2 regions of the Methylobacterium sp. 1030 genome follow, and region 2 is predicted to be linked to the other one. Evidence: riboswitches for the same ligand, from Rfam matches in the RefSeq annotation. Region 2 holds a riboswitch; the other holds the start of a gene.

Region 1 (7,458 bases), on a different contig from region 2:
CTGTTGCCCGAGACGGTGGAGCATGTCGGGCACCCGTGGTTCATCGGCGTGCAGTTCCATCCGGAGCTGAAGTCGCGCCCGTTCGAGCCGCACCCGCTGTTCAAGGGCTTCGTCGGCGCCGCGATCGAGCAGAGCCGCCTGGTCTGAGGCCGCGGCGGCGCGCCGCTGCTCGCGCGGCGGCCCGCGGCCCTATATCCTCGGTGCCGTGACCGAGATCCTCTTCTACCACATGCAGCGGCAGCCCCTGGAGAAGGTGCTGCCGAACCTCGTCGAGCGCTCGCTGGACCGCGGCTGGCAGGCCGCGATCCAGGCGGCGAGCGAGGAGCGCCTGCAGGCGCTCGACGACCACCTCTGGACCTATTCCGACGAGAGCTTCCTGCCGCACGGCACCGACCGCGAGCCCGACGCCGCGAGCCAGCCGGTGGTGCTCACGCTCCGGGACGTGAATCCCAACACCGCCTCGATCCGCTTCCTGGTGGAGGGCGCCGACCTGCCGCCCGACGCCGGGCAGTACGAGCGGATCTGCATCCTGTTCGACGGGACTGACCAGGACGCGCTGCTGCGCGCCCGCGAGCAGTGGAAGCAGGCCAAGGACGCCGGCCACGCGGTGGCCTACTGGCAGCAGGACGAGTCCGGACGCTGGAACAAGAAGGCTTGATAATGGCCCCCCACGCACGTCTCGGGCGCGCCGCGCTCGCCCTCGCCCTGGCCCTCGCAGCGCCCACAGTGGCCCTCGCCCAGGACGCGCCGCACGGCCATCCCGCGGAGAGCAAACCGGCGCAGCGCGGCCCGGAGGGGCGCCGCCTGCCGCCCGATTCGACGACCAAGCAGAGCGTGACGCTGCCGGACGGCCGGACCCTCGACTTCACCGCCACCGCCGGCAGCCTGCCCCTCGTCGACGAGGCGGGCAAGCTGCAGGCCGAGATCGCCTACGTCGCCTACACGATGGCGCCGCAGGCCGGCCGGGAGCGTCCCGTCACTTTCGCGGTCAATGGCGGCCCGGGCGCCGCCTCGGCCTATCTCAATATCGGGGCGATCGGGCCCTGGCGGCTGCCGGTCGGCGGCGACAGCATCAGCCCGTCGCAGCCGGTGACGCTGACGCCCAACGACGGGACGTGGCTCGGCTTCACCGACCTCATCTTCCTCGATCCCGTGGGGACCGGGTACAGCCGGGCCGCGGACGGGAACGGCAAGGCCTACTGGTCGATCGATTCCGACGCCTCGACTCTGGCGGCGACCATCGCGCGCTACCTGCGCGTCAACGACCGCATGGCGAGCCCGAAATTCTTCGTCGGCGAGAGCTACGGCGGCTTCCGCGGCCCGCTGATCGCCGAGAAGCTCCAGGAGGAGATCGGCGTCGGCCTGTCCGGCATGGTGCTGCTCTCGCCGGTGCTCGATTTCGCGTGGCTGGAGACGCCGCGGGCCAACCCGTGGGGCTACGTGCTGAAGCTGCCCTCGCTGGCGGCGGGCGCGCTCGAGCGGGCCGGCACGGTGCCGACGCCAACCCTGCTCGGCGACGCGGAGGCCTACGCCTCGGGCCCGTACCTGAGCGACCTGCTCAAGGGGCCGAGCGACACGGCCGCCGTCGCCCGGATGACCGAGAAGGTCGCGCCCCTCGTCGGTCTCGACCCCGCCCTGGTGCGTGCCCAGGCGGCGCGCCTCTCGACCCGGAGCGTCCAGCGCGAGATCGACCGCGCCGAGGGCCGCGTGACCAGCGCCTACGACACCGGCATCACCGGCTGGGACCCGAACCCGGACGCCGCCCAGTCGAGCTTCGAGGATCCCCAGCTCACCGCCCTCCAGGCACCGCTGACGAGCGCGATGCTCGACCTCTACGCGCGGACGCTGAAATGGCCGGTGACCAACATGCGCTACGAGCTCCTGAACAACGCCGTCAATCGCGGCTGGAACTGGGGCTCGGGCCGGCAGGCACCCGAGGTCCTGTCGAACCTGAAGGGCGATCTGGCGCTCGACGGGCACCTGCGCGTCCTCGTGGCGCACGGCTTCACCGACCTGGTGACGCCCTACTTCGCCTCGAAGCTCCTGCTGGCGCAGGTCCCCGCCTACGCCGCCGGCCGCCTGAGCCTCGCGGTCTATCCGGGCGGGCACATGTTCTACACGCGACCGGACTCGCGCGCCGCCTTCCGGACGGACGTGGAGCGGATGTACACGGACGCCCTGAAGGTGCGCGACGCCGGCTCGAACCGTCCGGCCGGAGCCCCCGCCGAGCATCTCCGGACGGCGCCGTAGCGCCTCCGGCCCGCCAAGCCGGTCACGCGTCGTCGAAGGCGAGGGCCTCGGCCGGGTAATCCACCATCGTCCGGCGCTGCGCGTCGGTGTTCTGCCACTCGCCGACCTTCATGTAGCGGCCCTCGAGATCGCGGACCTCGACCACCTTCCCGATTGTGGGGATCGACTGGAAGCCCTGCGGCCAGTTCGACGCGAAGTAGAAGACCTGCTCGACGTGGTCCGAGAGGTGGCAGATCCCCGGCCCGAACGTCCCCAGCCCGAAGACGAGGTAGCGGCCGTTCACCAGCGCCGCGACGTCGGAGATCAGCGACTCGCTCTGGATCTCCACCGGCAATCCGCGCCGCTCCGCGTACGCCTCCACCTCGGCGATGACCGGGTTCAGCCTGTTCTCGAAGACGAGCTTGACCGAGCGGATCCGGCCCTCGGCCAGGAGCCGGTCGATGACCATCCGGTAGAACGCGAAGGGCGGCTGCGGGTAGTGCGGATCGACCCAGGTGCTGAAGATGTCGCCCGACCGGATGTGGATCAGGAGCTGGTCGTCGGGCTTCACCGGGAAGTTCTTCGGCAGACCGTTGAACAGCGGCCGGATCACGCTCTGCACGATCGCGCGCGAATCCGCCGGTCCCCGCAGCGCGGTCACGCGCTCGAACTGCGTCGGGTCGAAATACAGGCCCGACAAAAAGTAGCCGTCCGCCGGCAGCGGCTCGTCCGGCGGGATGAAGGTGATGCCGTCGCAGGTCAGCCGCTCGGTCAGGAAGATCACCTTGCTGCGGTCGACCTTGGGCACCTTGATGTATTTCAGGTTGAGCGACTTCGCGATGGTCACCGCGATGATGTACTGGACGAGGCAGTTGCCGAAGGCGCCGTTCTCGAACAGCGACAGGCCGACCAGGGCATGGCTGGCGCGGTCGGGCGCCGACTGGAGCGCGTAGGTGACGTAGACGTTGGCGCCGGGCTTCTCGTTCAGGAGCGTCACGTCGAGGCCGAGCATCGCCCGCAGCGCGATCAGGTCGACCGCGGCCTCGTCGGCGCGGATGCCGATGCCGGCGATCCGGGCCGGTTCGGGCGCGGCGATCCGGACCGCGCGCGCCCAGGCCCGCTCGTCGGGGACGATCGCGGCGACGAGGGCGTCCGGGGTCGCGGTCCAGACGGCGAGGTCCGGCTCGGCCCACGTCACGCCGTCCTGCGAGACCGCCACCGCGACGTCGCCGGGCTCCGCGGGAACCGCCCCCTCCCCCGGCCGCAGGGCGACGGAATGGATCGGGAAGCGGCCGCCGAGGTCGACCTCGAGCCACGTCGTTCCCGTGCCCACATCGGAGACGATCCGCGGCTCACGGCCTGCCGCGAGATCGACGAGAACCGGGGTCGGATCGTCTGTCGGGGCCATCGGGTCTCCGGGAGTTCAGCGCCCGCGCCGGGGCCGGGCGGGTATCGGGTGCGGCGGTGCCCGCTCCGGGGCGCGGCCGTCAAGCCCGCCCCGATCGCGGGGCGGGCGCGGGAAACGGCCGCGATCCGGCGCCGCTCCGTTGTGTCCCGGCGGTCATGCGTCTACAACGGCCGGGCGACGGTGCCCCGGAGACGGGGTGAAAAGGGAATGCGGTGAGGGGTTTGAAGCCCCGATTCCGCGGCTGCCCCCGCAACTGTGAGCGGCGAGCGCCCGCCAAGCGCCACCGGAGCGATCCGGGAAGGCGGTGGGCGCGCCGAGCCGCGAGCCAGGAGACCTGCCGTCGCGACAGGATCCCGCAATGCCGCCGGTGGGGCGGCTGGAGACGCTTCTGATGACGACGCAAACCCTCGCCCCCATCGCCGCCGGCACCCGCGCGTCGGAGCGCCCGATCGCCGTCGCACTCGCGGCCGTGCTGGGCCTCGGCCTGCTGTTCATGGCGGGCTTCTCGCCGGCGATCGCGCTCCACAACGCGGCGCACGATTTCCGGCACACCCAGAACTTCCCCTGCCACTGACGTCCCCGGACCAGGGATGATCATCCGGCTCCTGTCGGCGGCCCTCGCCGCCGGCTTCTTCGCGGCTGCCATCGTGACGGGCCTCGAACTCACGCTGACCTCGCCGCTGATCGTCGCGGCCGAGCGCTACGAGCAGCAGGAGGCGCCGAACCGGGCTGCCAAGGCGCTCCCGATCAAGGCGTTCCCGATCGTGCTCGCCCATGCCGGGCACGACCACGCCGCGCCCGACGCCGCGCCGGAATGGCAGCCCGCGCCCGGCCTGCCGCGGATGGCCTTCACCGGGCTCGCGACCCTCGTGGGCGGCGTCGGCTACGCGCTGCTGCTCGGCGCGGTGATGCTCGCCTGCAGCCGCGAACCCACGCCGCAGGTCGGCCTCGCCTTCGCGGTGGCCGCCTTCGCCAGCGTCGCGCTCGCGCCGGGTCTCGGCCTGCCGCCGGAACTGCCCGGCAGCGCGGCGGCCCCGCTCGCGACGCGGCAGGCGTGGTGGGTGATGACCGCCGCGGCGACCGGGATGGGGCTCTACCTGATCACGATACGCCGCGCGCTGATCACGATCCTCGGGGGGCTCGTCCTGATCATCGCGCCGCACGTCGTCGGTGCCCCGCAGGCGCCCGAGGCCGCGTCCGAACTTCCGGCCGCGCTCGCCGCGCAATTCGCCGCGCGGTCGCTCGCCATCAGCTTCGTGTTCTGGATCCTGATCGGGCTGGGGCTCGGCTGGGCGTGGCAGGCCTTCGCCCGCGGCGCGGATCGGGGAGCGGCCCGTGCCTGAGACCGTTCTCTACGTCTGCACCACCTGCCGCCGGCCGGACGACGACCCCGACGGGCCCCGCGCCGGGGCCCGCCTGCTGGAGGCGCTTCGAGCGCGGAGCGGCCCCACGCCGGACCTGCGGGTCGAGGCGGTGGAGTGCCTTTCGGTCTGCAAGCGGCCCTGCACCGTGGCGGTCGCCGCGGCCGACCGCTGGACCTACGTCTACGGCGACATGGATCCGGCCGCCTCGGCCGAGATCATCCTCGGCGGGCTCGCGGCCTACGCGGCGACCCCGGACGGCATCGTGCCCTGGCGCGAGCGTCCGGAGGCGTTCCGCAAGGGCGTGATCGCCCGCATTCCCCCTTTCCCAGAACCCCGCCCGGTCCCCGCCGGCACCCTGGAGCCCGCGGAATGACCCTCGTGAACAAGATCCCCTGCACCATCGTCACCGGATTCCTCGGGGCCGGCAAGACGACCCTCGTCCGCCACGTGGTCGAGAACGCCAAGGGGCGCCGCCTCGCGATCCTGGTGAACGAGTTCGGTGATATCGGCTTCGACAAGTCCTTCCTGGCCGCCTGCGGCGTCGAGGGCTGCACCGAGGACGCCATCGTCGAGCTGCCGAACGGCTGCATCTGCTGCACGGTCGCGGACGATTTCGTGCCGGCGCTGGAGACCCTTCTCGGCCGCGCCGAGCCGCCGGAGCACATCCTGATCGAGACCTCCGGCCTCGCCCTGCCGAAGCCGCTGGTCCAGGCGTTCCAGTGGCCGGCGATCCGCTCGCGGGTGACCGTCGACGGAGTGGTCGCGGTGGTCGACGGCCCGGCGGTGGCCTCGGGCGCCTTCGCGGAGGATCCGGAGGCCCTCGCGGCCCAGCGCGCCGCCGACCAGTCGGTCGACCACGACAACCCCCTGGAGGAGGTGTTCGAGGACCAGCTCCTCTGCGCCGACCTCGTGGTCGTCAACAAGGCCGACCTGATCGACGCCGCGACGCGGGCGCGGGTCCGCGCCGAGGTCGAGGGGCACCTGCCCCGCGCCGTGAAGGTGGTCGAGACCGAGAACGGCGCCATCGACCCGCGGGTGCTGCTCGGTCTCGGCGCGGCCGCCGAGGACGACCTCGACGCCCGCCCCTCGCATCACGGCGAGGGCGAGGACCACGACCACGACGATTTCGAGACCGTCGCGCTTCCGGTGCGCCCGGCGGTGACCGCGGGGGATCTCGCGGCCCGGGTCGAGGCGGCGGCCGAGGCCGCCGGCGTCCTGCGCATCAAGGGCTTCGCCGAGGTCGCGGGCAAGCCGATGCGCCTCGTGGTGCAGGGTGTCGGCCGACGCGTGACCCATCATTTCGACCGCCCCTGGCGGGCCGGGGAAGCCCGCGACGGGACGCTGGTGGTGATCGGCCTCAAGGGCTTCGACAAGGACGCCGTCGCGGCGGCCCTCGCGGGATGAGGCCGGTCGCGCACGCCCGCCCGGACTCGCTCTAGGGGTCGCCGCGGTGCACCTCGTGCGCATCGATTCCGTCTCCCTCGACGAGGGCGAGGCGGCCGTGGATCTCGGGCAGGAGCCCGGCGACCTCGTGGTGCTGTCCTTCACCGACAGCGACCTCGCGTCGGTCGGGCAGGCCCACGCCGCGGAGCCCGGCCTGCCGAGCCTGCGGCTCGCGAAGCTCGCCAGGCTGCGGCACCCGCTCTCGGTTGACCTCTACGTCGAGCGCGTCGTGGCGCGCGCCAAGGTCGTGGTGATTCGCTGCCTGGGCGGCCTCGATTACTGGCGCTACGGGATCGAGCGCTGCGCCGAGGCCGCGCGGGCGCACGGCGTCGTCCTCGCGGTCCTGCCGGGCGACGACCGGCCGGACCCGCGCCTCGCCGCCTTCTCCACCGATCCCGACCTCGCCGGGCAGCTCGACGCCTATTTCCGGGCTGGCGGCCCCGACAATTTGCGGCGGATGCTGCGGCGCCTGGCGATTCGCCTGGGCGCCGACGGACCGGTCGAGCCGCCCGTGCCGCTCCCGCGCGGCTTTCCCTGGTGCCCCGGCTGCGGAGTTCTTCCCCTCGAGGCAGCCCTCTCCGCGGCCGCAACCGCGATCCCGCTCGCCGGAGCGCGCAGCGCGGCGGAGCCCGTCGCGCTCCTGCTGATCTACCGCTCCGCCGTGCTCGGCGGCGACACCGGCCCGTTCGTCGCCCTCGCCGCCGCCCTGCGGGCGCGCGGGATCGGCGTGCTGCCGATGGCCGTGTCGAGCCTGAAGGAGCCGCAGGCCGCCGCCGCGGTCGCCGCTGCCGTGCGCGCGCGCAGGCCCGATCTCGTGATCGCCGCCACCGCCTTCTCGGCCCGCGAGGACGAGACCGGCTTCGTGCTCGACGGCGCCGATTGCCCGGTTCTCCAGGCCTTCACGGTGGGGTCGCCCCGCGCGGCCTGGGAGGCCTCCGCCCGCGGTCTCGGCGCGGCCGATCTCGCCATGCAGGTCGCGCTGCCGGAATTCGACGGCCGGCTCTCGGGCTTCCC
Region 2 (7,458 bases):
GGGTCCCGCTGTCTACGGTTTCGACACCCCGGGCGCTCTGCGAAAGTGGTGGTGGCATCGCTTCGGCACGGACAGGACAAAGGTGCGGCAGGGTGCTCTCGTCATCCTCGACGAACTCCCCCACCCGGATCTTTACCCCTCCACGGGGGCCGAACTTTGGGAACTCGTCGCCTCTCGGTCGACGGGTGGGACGAAGCTCCTTGAGGATCTCCTTGGTCAGACGCCTAAAGGGTTGTTGGTGGTCCTGGCTGGCACCGCGCCCTCCGGCCGTCGCCACGCGGTCGGCCTGATGCTCGCGCGTCCCACGGAAGCTGGGGGCCGCCCGGTGAACCGTCGGCTGATTGAGCAGGGTTACGTACGCTGTAGCATGACCGCCGAGGCTCACTGCACCCGCATGCGGGTCACCCGCCTCGCCACGGACGCACTTGATGCCTCGACAACGCGCCTGCCGTATGAAGAGTATGATCGGCTCGCGGCCGCACGGGTAGCGGTGGTAGGTTGCGGCGCACTCGGCTCGGGCGTGGCCCGGCTTCTCGCGAAGTCCGGGATCGGTCACATCGTGCTCGTGGACCCCGAGACGCTGGGCTGGGAGAACATCCGCCGACATCGGCTCGGGGCGGAGTACGTCGGGATGCCGAAGGCAACGGCGCTCGGACGGACACTCGCGCGCGAGAACCCGGATATCGGCTCCGTCCGGGCGCTCGATGTCGCGATTGAGGGGTTGTTGGCGCGGGATCCAGGTGCGCTGGCAGGCGTGGACTTGGTGCTCGCCTGCACGGCGGATTGGTCCGCGAACTGCGCCCTGGACCAGTTCGTGACGCAGGCCGGCGGGATCCCAGTCCTCTACGCGTGGATGGAGGCACACGCACTCGCCGCCCACGCTGTCTTGATCATGCCCGGCCACTCCTACAGGGCTGGCTACGATGAGGCTGGAAACCCCGGGATCACTGCCTCGATCAGCGACAAACCGATCCCTGCCGAATGCGGAGCGTCCGCTTCACCGTTCGGCGCCGTCGAGCTCGCCCAAGCCGAGATGTTGTCGGCGCGCCTCGCGATCGACTTCCTTAGGGGCCGGTCGGTGGAAACGACCTGGTGGTCTTGGTTGACCGACGCGGCGGCTCTCGCCGACGCCGGCGGGCGCTGGACGGACGATTGGGTCGCCGCGCGAGGGATCCCAGGTCCCCTCGGACAGATGCAGGTCGGGCCGTGGGCGGAACCGTGAACGGGACGCTTGTCTTCGAAGTGGACGGGATCGAAGTGCAAGTCGAGGCTGGTCCGCTGTCAGTCTTCGCCGCTCATCGTCAAACCCGCCTCTTCCACCGGGAGGCCGGTGGCCAACTGTTCGGTCGCGCCGGACGAAAGCGGTGGAAGGTCACCCATGCGACGGGGCCGAACCGCCGCGACCGGAGGTGCCGCCTTCGCTTCGTGCCGGACCGGGGGCGTGAGCAGCGCGAGATCGCCGCTTTCTACGCGCGGGGGCTCGACTACCTTGGAGACTGGCATACGCACCCTGAGAATACGCCGTCGCCCTCCCCACGGGATCTCGCGAGCATCGAGGACATCGTTAGGCGATCGGCGCACGAGATGCCGGGCTTTCTCCTATGTATCGTGGGTCGGGACGAACCACCTGACGGCCTCTGGCTCTCCCTGCACCGAGGATCCGGTCAGGACCTCCGTGCGCGTTGAGCACGGCCGTCTGGGCCTTGGTGGAGTGCACCCTGTTTGACCGGACAGGCAGCGGGGCGGGTTTAGGCGCTCCGGCTGAGGTACTCTTGGGGTGAGAGCATGCGCAGGCCGGAGTGCGGGTAGATCGTGTTGTAGTCCTCGTACCAAGCCGGCAGAAGCCGCATCACGGTCTCGGCGTCGGCCAAGATGGCCAGGCGGGCATAGTCGCGCTTGAGCGTCTTCACGAACGCCTCCGCGATGCCGTTGCTCTGCGGCGAACGCACCGGGGTGAACAGCAGCCGTAGGCCGAGCGCGGCGGCCGTCTGTGCTGTCTCCTTGGCGATGTAGGCGGCGCCGTTGTCGGACAGCCACTCGACCGGGTGCGGGGTCTTCGTCGCGCCGAACCGGCGCTCGCAGCAGGCGATCATCAGGTTGCAGACCATCTCGGCCGAGACGCCCGTCGTGGTCGCCGACCACGCCATGATCTCGCGGTCGCACACGTCGATGGCAAACAGCACGCGGACGACCGCACCGTCCCGGCAGCGCAGTTCGAGGTGATCCGAGCTACCCGCTCCACGTTCGAGCGCAACGCCACCACAGTGCCGTTGTGGGTGCGGCCGGGACGATGGGCGGTGTGCGGCGCGAGGGTGAGCCCGTTCGCCCGCAGGATGCGCAGCACCCGCTTGGCGTTGACGCTCGCTTCGCCGCGCGAGTGCAGTGCCCGGTTCACCAGTGCGGTGACGCGGCGATAGCCGTAACTCGGGCGGGCATCGACGATCGCGCGGATCGTCGGCAGCAGCCGTGCATCCTCGGGCTTGTGGTAGAGGCCGCGCGGCCGAACAGGTCGACTTAGGCGCTCGGCCAGGTGGGAGCGGGCTACACCGAGCGTGTCGGCGACCGCTTTCACCGCGAACCGCCTGTCGAACCGCCCCAGGAGCTGAGCGGCGAGGTCGGTTTTTTTGTGCGCGCGAGGTCGAGCGCCTCCTTCAGGATCTCGACCTCGATGGTCTTGCGCCCGAGCAGACGTTCGAGGTCGCGCATGCGCCGCTCCAGCTCGCGCACGCGGCTGGTTCCAACGACTTCCTCGTCGGCGTGCACGGCCTGATGGCCGCCCTCCAGCATGCGCCGCTTCCACGAGAACAGCAGGCTGGGCCAGAGGCCGTAGCGGCGAGCGACGAACGACACGGACGAGCCGGGCTGCTGGCTCTCCTCGACGAGGCGGATCTTCTCGGTGGTGGACCAGCGCCGGCGACGCTGAACGCCGGTCATGATCTCGCCGTGCACCGGCGGGGCGGTCGGATCGGATGACATAGCCTTACCCATAGGCCAACGCCTATGCCTTCGTGAGCTATGCCGCCTGTCCGGTCAAAACGGGGTGCGGTTCAGTGGCTGCTTTCACGACGCTTCGATGGCCGTCCGCACGGCTAGAGCCGTGCCCGCTCAGGTAGCAACGGCCAAGTCGGTATCGTAACCGGCGGCAGCGATGCAGTTGCGGCATTCGTGGGCTGTGAAGCGAGCGAAGGCCTGCCGGATGGTGTGCCATAGGTCTGGGACAGTGCGGGCCGCCGCGGTTCGGAGCAGGCCCTTCAACTTGGCGAAGATCTGCTCGATTGGATTAAAATCCGGGCTGTAGGGCGGAAGGTAGAGCAAACTCGCACCGGCAGCCTCGATGGCCTCGCGCACACCCGTCACCTTGTGGGCCTGCAGGTTGTCGAGGATGACGGTATCGCCGGGCCTGAGCACGGGCACGAGCGTGTCGGTGACGTAGGTCCGGAAGCGTGCGCCGTTGGTGGCGCCGTCGAACAGGGTGGTGGCACACAGCCCATCGCTGCGCAGGGCGGCGGTGATGGTGGTGGTCTTGTAGTGTCCGTGCGGGACGGCGAGGCGACAGCGCTCACCGCGCGGGGCTCGACCGTAGCGGCGCGCCATGTTGGTGGCCGCAGCCGTCTCGTCGAGGAAGACCAGCCTGTCGGGATCGAGGGCGTCCTGGTTCTCGAACCAAGCCTCGCGAGCGGCCCTTACGTCCTCGCGCGCCTGCTCGGCAGCGTGGATCGCCCCTTTTTACGGGTGATGCCGTGCCGGGCGAAGAAGCGGGACAAGCTGCTCGTGCTGGTCTGCACGCCGCGCTCGGCCAAGGCGTCGCGCAACTCGTGCAGGAAGATCGCCGACTGCGCCTCGTAGGTCGTCAGGATCAGTTCGGCCTGCGCCTCGATCCGGTGCGAGGCATGATCGCCACCCGACGGCTTGGGCGTGAGCTGCCCATCTTGGCGGAACTGTTCCGACCAGCGACTGGCACTGGACACGCTGACACCGAACCGGGTTGCCGCCTGATGACAGGAGGCCCCCTCCGAAATGGCGGAGACGACACGCTGGCGTAGATCGACGGACAACGGTGAAGGCATCGGCATGCTCCTTCACCCCTCAACGTCTCAGAGCCCGAGCCGTCCCAACACGCTCGGGCGCAGCTCTAGGTTGGGTTGGGAGCCGAACGGCGGCTTAGGGTGGTTTCCGGCCAATCGGCTTTGAAGCATCAAACCCAAAGAGCGGTCGTTCGACCCATTGCAGGAGCTGGCCAAACGCCAAAGCCGGCGTCACGGCGGCGCTATTACGACGCTCGCGTTGACTCACGAGTTCGTGAGGCTGTAGCTGAGCAGTGACGGTTCCCCTCGGGGATCAAAAGGGAACGCGGTGAGGGTGACAGCCCGATGCCGTGGCTGCCCCCGCAACTGTAAGCGGTGAGTCCTTCACCACCATGTCACTGGGTCAAGCCCCGGGAAGACGGTGCGAGGGCGATGACCCGTGAGCCAGGAGACCTGCCGTCAGCCGTGGTCACACGCGAAACGCGTCGGGCGGGGTGTCCTGGCGGGTGTTGAAGCGCCGCCCGGTGAGGTAGGCGCCGAGGCCTCGTTCGCGGTGACGTGCCACAGCCGTCCCGAGGTCCCAGGCCCGTGTCCCGTCCCGCTCCGCAATGGTGGCTTCGCGCGTCCGTCGCGTCGCTCGCGCTCGCCCTCCAGGGGGTGACCCCAACCACCGCCCAGAGCCCACGAGCCGAGACCGCCCCGGCATCGGTCGTTCTCGACCCGCTCTCGGTCGAGGGTAGCTACACGGCCGCCCCCAAGTACCAGGTCAAGGACCTCTACAGTGGCACTAAGACGGTCACGCCGCGTCTCTCGCTGCCTCAGCACGTCGACGTCGTGCCTCAAGAGGTCCTGCGGGACACCGCCGCCACGCGCGTCGAGCGCGCCCTCGACTACGTGCCGGGCGTCGGCAAGCAGAACGATTTCGGAGCCCAGAACCTCGCGCTCTACTCAGTGCGCGGCTTCGCCACCCAGGACATCTTCTTCAACGGCTTCAACATCGCCCGCGGATACAATGGCGCGCCGGACACCCAGAACGTGCAGTCCATCGAGGTGCTTAAAGGACCTAGCGGGGCACTTTATGGGCGCAGCGATCCGGGCGGCACCATCAACATCCTCACTAAGCAGCCCGTCGCCTTGCCCTTCGTCGAGATGGGCACGCTGTTCGGAAGTTTCGGCACGGCGCGCACCACCGTCGACGCCGGCGGACCGCTGAACGAGGAGGGCACCGTCCTCTACCGGTTCAACGGCGCGCTCGCCCGGCAGGACAGCTTTCGCGATTTCGTCGACGGCGACCGCGTCCTGGTCGCGCCCGTGGTGAGTTGGTTGATCAGCCCAGATACCAAGCTCACCGTCGAGGCGCAGTACCTTCGCAACCGTCAGACCTTCGACCGCGGGACGGTCGCGGTGAACAACCGCCTGGGCCTCGTCCCGCGTTCGCGATTCTTCGGTGAGCCGGGCGACGACTCGGTGTCAGAAGCCGGGATCCTGCAGATCCGCCTGGATCACGCCTTCAATGCCGACTGGCAGCTCAGGGTTGCCGGCCACTTCAACACCGGCAGCCTGACCGGCCTGCAGACCGGCGCGACCGGCCTCCTCGACGACGGCCGCACCCTGCTGCGCGAGTTCCGCCGGCACGACTTTACCTGGGGCGTGGCCATCGGTCAGGCCGAACTCGTCGGGCACTTCGCCACCGGGCCGTTCGCGCACACCGTGCTGCTCGGCCTTGAGCACGAGCGCTACAACAGCACCGACAACCTGCTGCGCTCGACGCCGCGGCTCGACCCGTTCGCCATCGACCTGTTCAACCCGGTCTACGGCCAGCCGAAGCCGCCCATCACGCGGCGCTACAGCGCGAGCGAGAACGTCGGGAACACCGCCGTCTACGTGCAGGACCAGATCGCGCTTAGTCCGGAGTGGAAGCTGCTCCTCGGCAACCGGACCGACTTCTACAACCAGACCTTCCGCGACAAGGTCAGCAACGAGCGCACGGAGCAGGACCGGACCGGCTTTTCACCGCGTGCGGGTCTCGTCTACCAGCCGCTCTCCTTCCTCTCGTTCTACGGCAACGTGGCGGCCTCGTTCCGGCCCAATACCGGCTTCGACATCGCGACCCGCCCCTTCGCCCCCGAGACCGGCTTCGGCTACGAGGCCGGGGTCAAGCTCGACCTCTTCACGGGCTTGAGCGTGACGGGAGCGGCCTTCCACATCGAGAAGGAGAATGTCCTCACCACCGACCCGAGGGACTTCTTCTTCCAGATCGCCGCCGGGGCGGTGCGCAGCCAGGGCTTCGACTTGAGCTTCGTCGGACAGGTAACGCCGGAGTTTCGTGTGATCGGGGGCTACGCCTTCATCGACGCCGCCGTGACCCGCGACGAGGTCCTGAGGGTCGGCTCGCCGCTCCTCAACATCCCGCGCCACTCCGGCAGCCTGCTCGGCGTCTACGAGGTCCAGGCCGGCGACTGGAAGGGTTTTGGGTTCGGCGGAGGCGTCCGGGCCGTCGGCTCGCGTCTCGGGGACAGCGGCAACGAGCGGTTCCGGCTCCCGGGCTACGTGCTGACCGACGCCCTGGTCTACTACCGCTACGAGAACCTGCGCTTCGGGCTAAACGTCGATAACATCTTCGACGAGACCTACTACGAGCGCTCCTACAACGCCTTCTGGGTCGGCGTCGGCGAGCCCCGGCGGGTGATCGTCAGCATGACGGCGCGGTTCTGATGGGCGTGCATCCGGGCATTCTGGAGGCGACGGCAGAGGAATCGGCCAGGACCGGACGCATCGCCTTTATCGACGCCTTGCGCGGGCTGGTGATGGTGCTGATGCTCCTCGACCACCTGCGCGAGACCTGGTTCCTGCACGTGCCCGTCGCCGACCCGATGGATGCCAGGACCGCCATGCCGGCCCTGTATCTCGCCCGCCTCGCGGTCAGCCTGTGCGCGCCCATCTTCATCGTGCTGACGGGGGTGGCCGCGTACCTGTTCAGCACCCGGCACACCCTGGGGGAAACGCGCGCCTATCTCGTGAAGCGCGGCCTCGTCCTGATAGCGTTTGAGGTCTTCTACCTCTCGGAGCTGTACTGGGGCGTCGCCAGCCCGACGCTGTGGCTTCAGGTGATCTGGTGCATCGGCGTGTGCATGATCGTCCTGGCCGCGCTGATCGGCCTGCCGCGGTCGTTTCTTCTCGCCTTCGGGATGCTGCTCGTTTGCGGTCACAACCTCCTCGACCCGATCCAACTCCGGCCCGATGATTCCTTCTTCGCCGTCTGGGCCATGCTGCACCAGCGCGACGTCATCGCGCTCCCATTCGGTCTGGTGGCTAAGACGACCTACCCGGTGCTTCCCTGGATCGGGGTCATCCTGCTCGGCTATGCCATCGGTCCGTGGTTCCTGCCCGGCGTCGCCGCGGGTACGCGGGAGCGCCGCTTCGCTGCAGCCGG

Evidence for each region. Region 2 has a riboswitch for cobalamin ahead of ABIC30_RS06200 (TonB-dependent siderophore receptor). Riboswitches for the same ligand answer to the same signal wherever they lie in the genome.
Region 1: another riboswitch for cobalamin. It lies ahead of ABIC30_RS16770 (CbtB domain-containing protein); the one in region 2 lies ahead of ABIC30_RS06200 (TonB-dependent siderophore receptor).

What each region holds. Positions count from the first base shown of each region.
Region 1 covers NZ_JBEPKM010000010.1:250,141-257,598, forward strand. Annotated here, with positions in the region: gene pyrG (CTP synthase) at 1-147, shown strand, start outside; gene ABIC30_RS16755 (DNA polymerase III subunit chi) at 206-658, shown strand; gene ABIC30_RS16760 (S10 family peptidase) at 661-2,250, shown strand; gene ABIC30_RS16765 (discoidin domain-containing protein) at 2,273-3,637, opposite strand; cobalamin riboswitch at 3,799-3,993, shown strand; gene ABIC30_RS16770 (CbtB domain-containing protein) at 4,029-4,211, shown strand; gene ABIC30_RS16775 (CbtA family protein) at 4,228-4,980, shown strand; gene ABIC30_RS16780 (DUF1636 domain-containing protein) at 4,973-5,374, shown strand; gene cobW (cobalamin biosynthesis protein CobW) at 5,371-6,405, shown strand; gene cobN (cobaltochelatase subunit CobN) at 6,452-7,458, shown strand, end outside.
Region 2 covers NZ_JBEPKM010000003.1:346,863-354,320, forward strand. Annotated here, with positions in the region: gene ABIC30_RS06180 (ThiF family adenylyltransferase) at 1-1,222, shown strand, start outside; gene ABIC30_RS06185 (Mov34/MPN/PAD-1 family protein) at 1,258-1,686, shown strand; partial or broken gene ABIC30_RS06190 (IS3 family transposase) at 1,749-2,988, opposite strand; one part of gene ABIC30_RS06195 (IS630 family transposase) at 3,106-3,716, opposite strand; one part of gene ABIC30_RS06195 (IS630 family transposase) at 3,716-4,067, opposite strand; cobalamin riboswitch at 4,306-4,500, shown strand; gene ABIC30_RS06200 (TonB-dependent siderophore receptor) at 4,614-6,740, shown strand; gene ABIC30_RS06205 (acetyltransferase domain-containing protein) at 6,740-7,458, shown strand, end outside.